DNA from 3 places in the Brevibacillus sp. 1238 genome. Region 3 is predicted to be linked to each of the others. Evidence: riboswitches for the same ligand, from Rfam matches in the RefSeq annotation. Region 3 holds a riboswitch; each other region holds the start of a gene.
The links. A riboswitch is a leader RNA that binds a small molecule or an ion and turns the genes downstream of it on or off. The one in region 3 is predicted to bind lysine.
Positions count from the first base shown of each region.

Region 1 (3,276 bases), on a different contig from region 3:
TTTTTTGAGGTTTTCAAAGTGACTTCGCTAAGCGCCAGGTCTTTTCTCGCTTTGGCAGCGTCTTCGTATTTTTTCTTGGCATCATCGAGCGTATTGACGTTTTCGAGCTGGATGGCCGCTTTTTCTCGCAGCGTATAGAGCGTTTCATATTCCGTAACATCGTAATCTATTTGCAGCAGCTCAAGGTCGATGCTGGTTTTCAATGCTTGCTCGATCGCACCGTGAAGAGACAGAGGAGCGGTCTGGGTTTGTTCTGCGGCTGCAACGACTGCAGGAGCGGCCATAGCCAAATGAGTATTGCCTGCAAGAAGCGCGGCAACCAGTGTAGTGCTGTAGAGATGCTTCGATAACCTGGACTTCATTATGGGGCCTCCTTGGGAATAGGAAAAGAGTTTGTCGATAACGATTCTCATTATCAAATTTTCATGAACAGTATATATTTCCAGTCTACATTCGTCAATATGTAATCATAAGAAAGTTGATCGGAAAAATAAAATGAAACAATAAAAAAGCTCCCTCGACGTGAGGGAGCCTGCAATGACTTGTTTGGCAAAGCTATTTATTTTTCGTCCATGCTGAAATCTACTTTATGGAGCGGAACAAGCTTGCTCTTTTTCGTATACTTGTAGACAAGCCAGACGATCAAAAACAGCGGCAAGCCAACATAGGAGACGAACACGCCGTTCCAGTCAATCTCGCCGCCGATAAACGCCGAGTAGTTTTGGCCGACAATGACGACGCAGCAAATAATAAAGGCGAAAATCGGGCCAAACGGGAACAGCTTCGCCCGGTATGGCAGCTCACGCAGGTCGCGGCCTTGGGCCAGGTACGCTTTGCGGAAGCGGTAATGGCTGATGGCAATGCCGAGCCAAGCGATAAACCCGGACATGCCGGATGCGTTCAGAAGCCATACGTACACCTCGCCATCTCCAAACAGGGAAGACAGAAACGCCAGCGCACCGATGGCAGCCGTCATGATCAAGGAATTGATCGGGACGCCGTTGCGAGTGACTTTGGCAAACCATTTTGGCGCTTTTCCTTCCTTCGCCAGCACCCACAGCATGCGGGTGGATGCGTACATGCCGGAGTTCCCGGCAGACAGCACGGAGGTGAGGATGACCGCATTCATCACAGAGGCGGCGAAGGCAAAGCCGGCTTTTTCAAAGACGATCGTAAACGGGCTGATGGCAATATCGGTAATATCACCGCTGATCAGATTCGGATTGTCGTAAGGAACGAGCAACCCGATAATCAAGATTGCGAAAATGTAGAAGAGCAAGATGCGCCAAAAAATCTGGCGGATCGCTTTCGGGATATTGCGCGCAGGGTCTTCGCTCTCACCAGCGGCCACCCCTACAAGCTCGGTTCCCTGGAACGAGAACCCGGCAATCATGAAGACGCCGAGAAGCGCCATGAAGCCGCCATTGAACGGTGCATCGCCTTTGGTGAAGTTTTGGAAGCCGACTGCTTCGCCACCCATAATGCCGAAGATCATCAAAATACCAATGATGATAAAGACGACGACGGTGACTACTTTAATCAAGGCAAACCAGTATTCGGATTCGCCGTAGCCTTTGACAGACAACAGATTAAGAGCAAACATAAGGACGAGGAACAAGGCACTCCACAAAATGGCGGGAGTATCCGGGAACCAGTATTTCATAATGAGAGCTGCGGCTGACAGTTCGACCGCAATCGTAATTGCCCAGTTGTACCAGTAATTCCAGCCAAGCGCGAAGCCGAGTGACGGGTCGACGAATCTGGTGGCGTAGGTGGAAAAGGAGCCGGATACAGGCATGAAGGCGGCCATTTCCCCAAGACTGGTCATCAAAAAGTAAACCATGATACTGATAGCGATGTAGGCGACCAAAGCGCCCCCTGGTCCGGCTTCGTGAATCGAGCCTCCACTCGCCAGGAACAAGCCCGTACCGATGGAGCCGCCGATGGCGATCATCGTCAGGTGGCGGGCTTTCAAACCACGTTGCAGTTGATTCTGTGACATAAGATGCTTGCACGACCTTTCGAAGATTTTGAGAAGGTCGGTCGGAAACGAAAAAACCGCCAATAGCCAAAAAACGGCATAGGGCGGTATCATCCAATCCCCACCAAGCCTTCACTGAAGATAGCACACCACGTTTGCCCGGCAAGCAAACGTGACAGTTCTGTCCCTTTCGGGTACAGCCCCAGCCCACGCGCACAGAGATGCGATATGAGCTTCGGCGGCTTTTCCCTTTCCTGGAGTCATAGATTTCTTCTGAATCTCGTACAGGATGACATAAAAGCCGCGACCTCTACCCTCACCGTGAAAGATGAGGATAACATGTATGAAGTTGATTTATTTATCAACTATATAAGATTGATCGTTATTAATCAATGAAAAAAGTTGTGCTGCAAAATATTGCTAGAGTGGGAGCAAGGGCTATAAAAACGACCTGCGCGCAGGCCAGGAGCCTTGCAGCTTGCGGATTTGCACGATTTGTCCGGTATGAAAAGCGTCGTGCAAAATGATGCTCATCACGCTTTGCCCGATGGAGATGGTGGGCAGCGGCTGATCGAATGCATCGCCGGAAAGGGAGCGGAGCTTTTCTTGAATGCCGCGATGTACTTCTTCCATGCGCTGCACCGCCGCTTGCCAAGCTGCTTCGTCGTCTGGCGCTCCGGATGGTTGGAAGGTGTCATCGTTCGTCTCAGCCGTACCAGGAAAATCCGTACCGGATAGACGGTGCAGCAAACGCTCTTTGAAATAGAGCAGATGACTGAGATTTTCCCAGATCGTGTTCGCTGCCTCTCCTTCGGGACGCCAGCTGGCTTGGGCCACGGTCACGCCATCCAGGGCGTGCTTGAGCGGTGGATACCAATCTTCTTTGTCATACGTGCACTCCCATTCATGAACAAGCAATTCCATCCGATTCATGTGTTTCCTCCTCGTCTGTCAAACAGATTGGTGAAGCGCTATAATGGCAATAAGAAGAAGTTTGTAACGTTCAAAATGAATTTCGTTGGTTACAAAATGATCTTACCATATGTTGGTGTTACCTACAAGAAGCGAAAATAGATGGGGGAAGAGAAGTGTGCAATGGCTATGCATCGATTTTTTAAACAGCGATTGGCGTGACTGGCGCGGGACAGGCCGCAAGGAAAATCGCCTGGCAAAGCGTGAATGGCAGGAATGGTTTTTGCAAGAGCACCAATTGCAGGCACCGCTGCCGCTTGACGAGGAAACCGTCGCTGTTCTTGTGCAATTTCGCGAGTATATGCGAATGCTTTTGGAAAAGG
Region 1 covers NZ_JARXWC010000021.1:47,519-50,794, forward strand. The annotation lists gene M2298_RS27220 (TolC family protein) at 1-362, opposite strand, end outside; gene M2298_RS27225 (amino acid permease) at 560-2,002, opposite strand; lysine riboswitch at 2,116-2,302, opposite strand; gene M2298_RS27230 (DinB family protein) at 2,420-2,914, opposite strand; gene M2298_RS27235 (CGNR zinc finger domain-containing protein) at 3,072-3,276, shown strand, end outside.
Region 1: it holds a riboswitch for lysine, as region 3 does, so the genes downstream of both, M2298_RS27225 (amino acid permease) here and dapD (2,3,4,5-tetrahydropyridine-2,6-dicarboxylate N-acetyltransferase) in region 3, are expected to answer to the same signal.

Region 2 (3,276 bases), on a different contig from region 3:
AAGGTGCTGAAGGACAAAGCCAAATATTTTGGCCCGTATCCAAACGCTGGCGATGCTTCCGAGGTGAAGAAGCTGCTGGACCGGCTCTATCCTTTGCGCAAATGCCGCAACATGCCCAAACAGGTTTGCTTGTACTACCATTTGGGCCAATGTCTTGCTCCTTGTGTGTACGAGGTTTCGGCAGAGGAAAACCAGCGACTGGTTGACGAGATTAGCCGATTCCTCGACGGCGGTCATGATCAGATGAAGCAGAGCCTGACCGAGAAAATGCTACAGGCGGCAGAAGCGATGGAGTTCGAGCGGGCCAAGGAACTGCGGGATCAGATCAAGAGCATTGAAGCGGTGATGGAAAAGCAGAAGATCACGTTTACCGACACGGTAGACCGCGACATTATCGGCTTTGCGGTAGAAAAGGGCTGGATGTGCATTCAAATTTTTTACATGCGCCAGGGCAAAATGATCGAGCGGCAGACGACCTCTTTTCCATACTATGGCGGCGAAAGCGAAGACTTCATGTCGTACGTCACCCAGTTTTACTACGACAAGCAAAACGCGCTGCCAAAAGAAATTTTGCTGCCGGAGGAAAGCGAGCCGGAGCTGCTTAGCGAATGGCTCGGGGTCAAAGTATTGACACCGAAGCGGAGCAAAAAGCGCGAGCTGGTCGAGATGGCCTGTGAAAACGCGCGCATTGCCCTCCAGGAGAAGTTCGCGCTGATGTCCAAAGATGATGCGAGGACGATTCAGGCTGTGCACAATTTGGGGCACGTGCTGGGGATTGGCGTTCCCCACCGGATCGAGGCGTTCGACAACTCCAACATTCAAGGAACAGAGCCGGTGTCTGCGATGATCGTGTTTACAGACGGTCGTCCGGACAAAAAGGAGTACCGCAAGTTCAAGATCAAGACGGTCGAAGGCCCCGACGATTACGGGTCCATGCGCGAAGTTGTCCGCAGACGCTATTCGCGGTTGCTGAAGGAAAACCAGCCATTGCCGGACTTGATCGTCATCGACGGAGGCAAAGGCCAAATCAGCGCTGCCATGGACGTCCTGGAGAACGAATTGGGGCTGTACATTCCGGTTTGCGGCTTGGCGAAGGATGAAAAGCACAAAACGGCGCAGTTGATGTACGGCGATCCGCCAGAACCCGTGAATCTGAAGCGGGACAGCTATGAGTTTTATTTGCTGCAACGCATTCAGGACGAGGTTCACCGTTTTGCGATCACGTTCCACAGACAGTCACGGACGAAAACGATGCTCTCCTCCCAACTGGATGAAATTCCGGGCATCGGCGAGAAGCGGCGCAAGCTGTTGTTTACCCATTTTGGCTCGCTGAAAAAAATGCGCGAAGCGACTGTGGAGGATTTCCGGGAACTGGGGATCGGCGACAAGCTGGCCCGAGAGATCATCACTCATTTGCGCAAGCTGGAATCGTAACGGTTTTGCAAAAAGCGATTGAACCGCTCGGATTCCCATGATATAATGCGTTTCAAACAGAATAGTTAGCCTCACTTCCATTTATGGAGTGAGGTAGAGGCGCGAAAACCATGAGTACCACCCTGAGATCGGGTATCTGTGAAGGGAACGGGAAAGGGGGATTCGCCGAAGTGTGGAGAAAAACCCGTTTGTCTCCATGCTGGGTCTGCATTGAACAAGTGCAGGACTGTCATCTGGCTCTTGACCGGCGCCAGATGGAGAGCTATCTCACGGTGTGTCGATGTGAGCGGTGACAGGGATTTGCCTTGTCATGTGCTGCCATGGACCGCGTGTAATTGGGAGGGAGGAACCGGTATGTCGAAACAGTAGGCAGCGGCAGGTACTTATTCCTTGTCGGTGCCTTTTTTATACAGACTTTTTCCAGTAAAAATAGAGAGATTCATAAAACGGCAGCAAAAGATACATTCTACAATCATTGGATATGAGAAAAGGGAGAGAAGCCGCATGGGGTTGATCGTGCAGAAATACGGAGGCACCTCTGTAGGGACCATTGAGCGAATTTTACGAGTTGCAGATCGAATTGCCAGTTACAAAGAAGAAGGGCACGATGTGGTGGTCGTCGTATCTGCGATGGGCAAATCTACAGACGTATTGGTAGATATGGCCAAACAGATCAGCGCCTACCCGTCCGAGCGAGAGCTGGATATGTTGCTGACCACGGGGGAGCAAGTATCTATCGCCTTGCTTGCAATGGCCTTGCACACGAAAGGCTACGATGCGATTTCTTTGACAGGCTGGCAGGCTGGAATCACGACGGAAGCGATTCATGGCCGGGCGCGAATCAAACAAATTGATTCTGAGCGCATCCAGGCAGAAATAAGCCGCGGACGTGTTGTGATCGTAGCAGGTTTTCAAGGTCTCAGCGACGAAGGAGAAATTACGACGCTCGGCCGGGGTGGTTCGGATACATCGGCAGTTACGCTGGCCGCCAGCTTGAATGCAGACAAATGCGAGATTTTCACGGATGTGTCCGGTGTGTACACAGCCGATCCGCGGATGGTGCCAGCGGCAAGCAAGCTGGACACGATCTCGTACGACGAGATGCTTGAACTCGCGAATCTCGGAGCGGGAGTTCTTCACCCGCGCTCGGTGGAGGCCGCGAAGAAATACAAAGTACGGCTGGTCGTCCGCTCCAGCTTTACTGCCGAAGAAGGTACGTACGTTGAGGAGGTTGCCAACATGGAAACAGGAAGAGTAGTAAGTGGAGTCGCGCATGACGAGGATGTAGCAAAAGTCACGGTTGTCGGTATGCCTGCGAAGGTTGGGACTCTTTCCCGCCTGTTCAATACGCTGGCGGACAATCAGGTGAACGTCGACATCATTATTCAAAGCTCCTATGACGCAGCAGTGACGAATATTTCCTTCACGGTTGCTGCGGATGACTTGAAAAAGGCATTGGACACGTTGGAAAACCACAAAGCAGAGCTTGGCTTCGAAAAAGTCGATTACGAGCAAAACCTGACCAAAGTGTCCATCGTAGGCTCCGGCATGGTCAACAATCCGGGAGTGGCTGCCGAGATGTTCCGCGTTTTGGCAGAAAAAGAAATTTCTATTAAAATGGTTTCAACTTCAGACATCAAAGTTTCTTGCGTCATTCCTGCCGGGCAGACTGAGCTTGCTGTCCGCAGCCTGCACTCGGCATACGGGCTCGATGTGGAAGAGACAGCAGTGGTGCACGGAATCTAGGCAGCGAATGCTCCCTCGCCTGTAGGCAGAGGGGGCATCTTTTTGACCTGACAAGACACGCCAGTCCTGACAATTATTGCGCTGCCAATGGTTGGC
Region 2 covers NZ_JARXWC010000001.1:582,517-585,792, forward strand. The annotation lists gene uvrC (excinuclease ABC subunit UvrC) at 1-1,434, shown strand, start outside; lysine riboswitch at 1,521-1,707, shown strand; gene M2298_RS02665 (aspartate kinase) at 1,939-3,180, shown strand.
Region 2: it holds a riboswitch for lysine, as region 3 does, so the genes downstream of both, M2298_RS02665 (aspartate kinase) here and dapD (2,3,4,5-tetrahydropyridine-2,6-dicarboxylate N-acetyltransferase) in region 3, are expected to answer to the same signal.

Region 3 (3,276 bases):
AGCTCAGCCAGTTCCGCTGCAAAGCTTTCCAGGAAACGGTCTACGTCTTCCTTGGTCAAAGTGAGCGGCGGCAGCAAGCGAACAATCGTTTTTTGCGTCACATCCACGAGAACTCCCCGATCCAGCATGGCTTGCTGCAAGCGGCTGACCTCTTCGGGAGCAGCACTGAGCGGGATTCCCACCATCATGCCTTTGCCGCGCAGCGCCTGAAGCTGTTCCGGGAGGCGCTCACGCAGTGCTTCCAGTCCAGCCCACAGGTAGGCAATCACTTCGTCTACGCTCGCTGCAAATGCGGGATCGAGCAGTTCGTCCAGCACGACATTGCCCAAAGCAGCCGAAAGCGGAGACGGCGCAAAAGTCGTGCCGTGATCTCCCGGCTTGAACTGGTTCATCAGCTTCGTCCCGGCAATGACGCCACCGAGCGGAAGTCCGCCGCCTACTCCTTTGGCAAACAGGATCAAATCTGGCGTCACGCCTGCGTGCTCGTAGGCAAACAGTTTTCCCGTCCGTCCCATGCCTGTCTGGATTTCATCCATGGCAAACAGCATGCCTTCCTCTTGGCAAATGGTCGCCACCTCGCGCAAAAAGTCTACAGACAAAGGCACGACACCCCCGGAGCCAAGAACAGGCTCCATCAGGACGGCTGCTGGCTTTGCCTCGCGACAGATGGCGCGCAATCCGGCTGTGTCCTCCGGATCAAGCTCGTACACGGGAAAATCCGGCTGCGGAAAATCTTGATAGACGTGCGCTTGCCTGGTCAGCCGAACGGCGCCCAGCGTCCTGCCGTGAAAACTGTTGCGCAAGACGACGATCCCTTCGCGTCCCGCTCCGTCGGTCTTCGTCCATTTGTGAATCATTTTGATCGCGGACTCGGTCGCCTCTGCGCCGGAATTGGTGAAGAACACTTTTCCCGGGATCGTCTGCTCGACCAGCCGCTTGGCCAACAGGATCGCCGGCTGGTTCAAAAATACGTTGGAAATGTGCAGGAAACGTTCTCCCTGATCGCGCAGCGCCTGAACAATCCGCGGGTGGGAGTGGCCCAGCACATTGACTGCCAGGCCCGTAAACAGGTCCAAATACTTGTTGCCCGCTGTATCGTACAGGTAGTTTCCTTCCCCTTTGGCGATCGCGATAGGCAAACGTTTATAAGAAGAGACGATGTATTGTTCGTCGAGCGTACGCCAGTCCATGTGAGCTCTCTCCCCTACAGCTGACGTAGCTCCTGCTTGATCTCCGTCTTGGAGCGAGTTTTGTCGTCGATTTGTTTGATGACACGAGCAGGTGTGCCCGCAACAACCACGTATGGCGGCACATCCTCAATCACGACCGCGCCTGCTGCTACGACCGCGCCTTTTCCTACGCGAACGCCTTCGAGGATAACCGCATTGGCACCGATCACGACATCGTCTTCGACAACAACCGGCTGTGCGGAAGGCGGCTCAATAACGCCTGCAATGACAGAACCAGCGCCGATGTGGCAATTTTTCCCGATTGTACCGCGTCCACCTACAACCACGTTCATGTCGATCATCGTGCCTTCGCCAATTACCGCGCCAATATTGATCGAAGCTCCCATCATGATCACCGCGTTGTTTCCGATGGTAACCTGGTCACGGATGATCGCGCCCGGCTCGATGCGAGCCTGGATGCCTTTTGTATCGAGCAATGGAATCGCGGAATTGCGGCGGTCGCTTTCTACCACGTAGTCCTCGATTTTGTCGGCGTTTGCAGCCAAAACAGGCTCGATCTCTTTCCACTCGCCAAAGACGACGCCAGTAGAGCCAGTGATGAACGTTTTTGCGCTGGCACCGAAGTCAATGCCCTCCAGATTGCCTTTCACGTATACTTTCACAGGTGTTTTCTTTTCGCTTTTTTGAATAAACGCGATAATTTCATTTGCATCCATCATGTTCACAGGTAAATCCTCCTTTTTGATCAAAACCTTGCCTTGTTTAAATTGACTAAAAAAAGCAATGAGTGCATTCGCTATCTCATTGCTTTCCAAACTGCCCAAGCAAATCGTAAATAGCGCTCCACAAGAAGACAATCGTCTTTTGTGACAGGATGTTCATTGTTCATGAGCCACCCCAGCCGCTGCTGTTCGAGGGGAACAACAACCGCTTCGGCGCTTTAGCCTTTCCTCCTTTTCCCGCCCCCCGGCAGATGACGAAAAGATGTACTATTCTTCGGCGCACCTCTATTTAGACTTCCAATATTATAATTTCATTTAACTCTACCAAAATCATTCCCATGTGGCAACAGCTTTATAGAAAGAAAAAAAATCGTTGACAACGAGAATCATTTTCATTATCTTATTTTTGTGAGAATGATTTTCATTATCTTATTTGGAGGGTTTCAACCTTATGAGCCGCATTTTGATGGTTTACGCAAGCATGACTGGAAACACACAAGAGATTGCTGAAGCGATTGCTGAGGGTATTCGATCCACAGGAAAAGAGCTGGAGATAAAAGAAGTGATGGACGCAACAGCCAAGGAGCTTGAGGACTACGATGGCATCCTGCTCGGCGCTTACACTTGGGGCGACGGCGATCTTCCGGACGAGTGCCTGGACTTCTACGAAGAGATGGACGACATCGATCTGACTGGCAAAAAAGTAGTCGCATTCGGTTCCTGCGATTCCGCTTACGAGCACGTTGGCGCTGCCGTAGATACTCTCTTGAAAAAGGCGAGCGAGCGCGGTGCGGAAACACCACTTGAAGGCTTGAAAATCGAGCTGTCCCCTACAGCGAAAGAAGTGGAAACCTGCAAGGCGTTTGGCGTTTCTTTCTCCGAATTGCTGGGCTAAGACCAGAAGGCCGCTGAAAAGAAAAAGCCTTTCCACTTAAATCAAGTCATGGTACAATGTCGATCCGACTTTTTCCAGGGAGGATTGATATCATGACGCTACATACAGAAACGGTCTATCTGCGACCTCTGGGCATGGACGACGCAGCCGAGCTTCTTGAGCTTCGGCTGCGTAATCATGCTTTTTTGCAACCTTTTGAACCGATTCGGTCGTCTTCCTTTTTGACGCTCACGGGCCAACAGGAACAAATCGCCCAGGCGGAAAAAGACTTTGCCGCTGGCACAGGCTACGCTTTTGGCGTCTTTCTGCGCGAAACGGACGACATGATCGGCCGTGTTGCCCTGTCAAACGTCGTACGCGGCGCCTGGCAAAACGCAACCATCGGTTACTTCATGGATCAAAGCTGCAACCAAAAAGGCTACACGACAGCCGCCGTCAGGCTCGCTCTCGCTTTCGCCTTTCAAGAAGC
Region 3 covers NZ_JARXWC010000003.1:52,234-55,509, reverse strand. The annotation lists gene M2298_RS07810 (aspartate aminotransferase family protein) at 1-1,190, opposite strand, end outside; gene dapD (2,3,4,5-tetrahydropyridine-2,6-dicarboxylate N-acetyltransferase) at 1,205-1,915, opposite strand; lysine riboswitch at 2,019-2,208, opposite strand; gene M2298_RS07800 (flavodoxin) at 2,364-2,807, shown strand; gene M2298_RS07795 (GNAT family N-acetyltransferase) at 2,900-3,276, shown strand, end outside.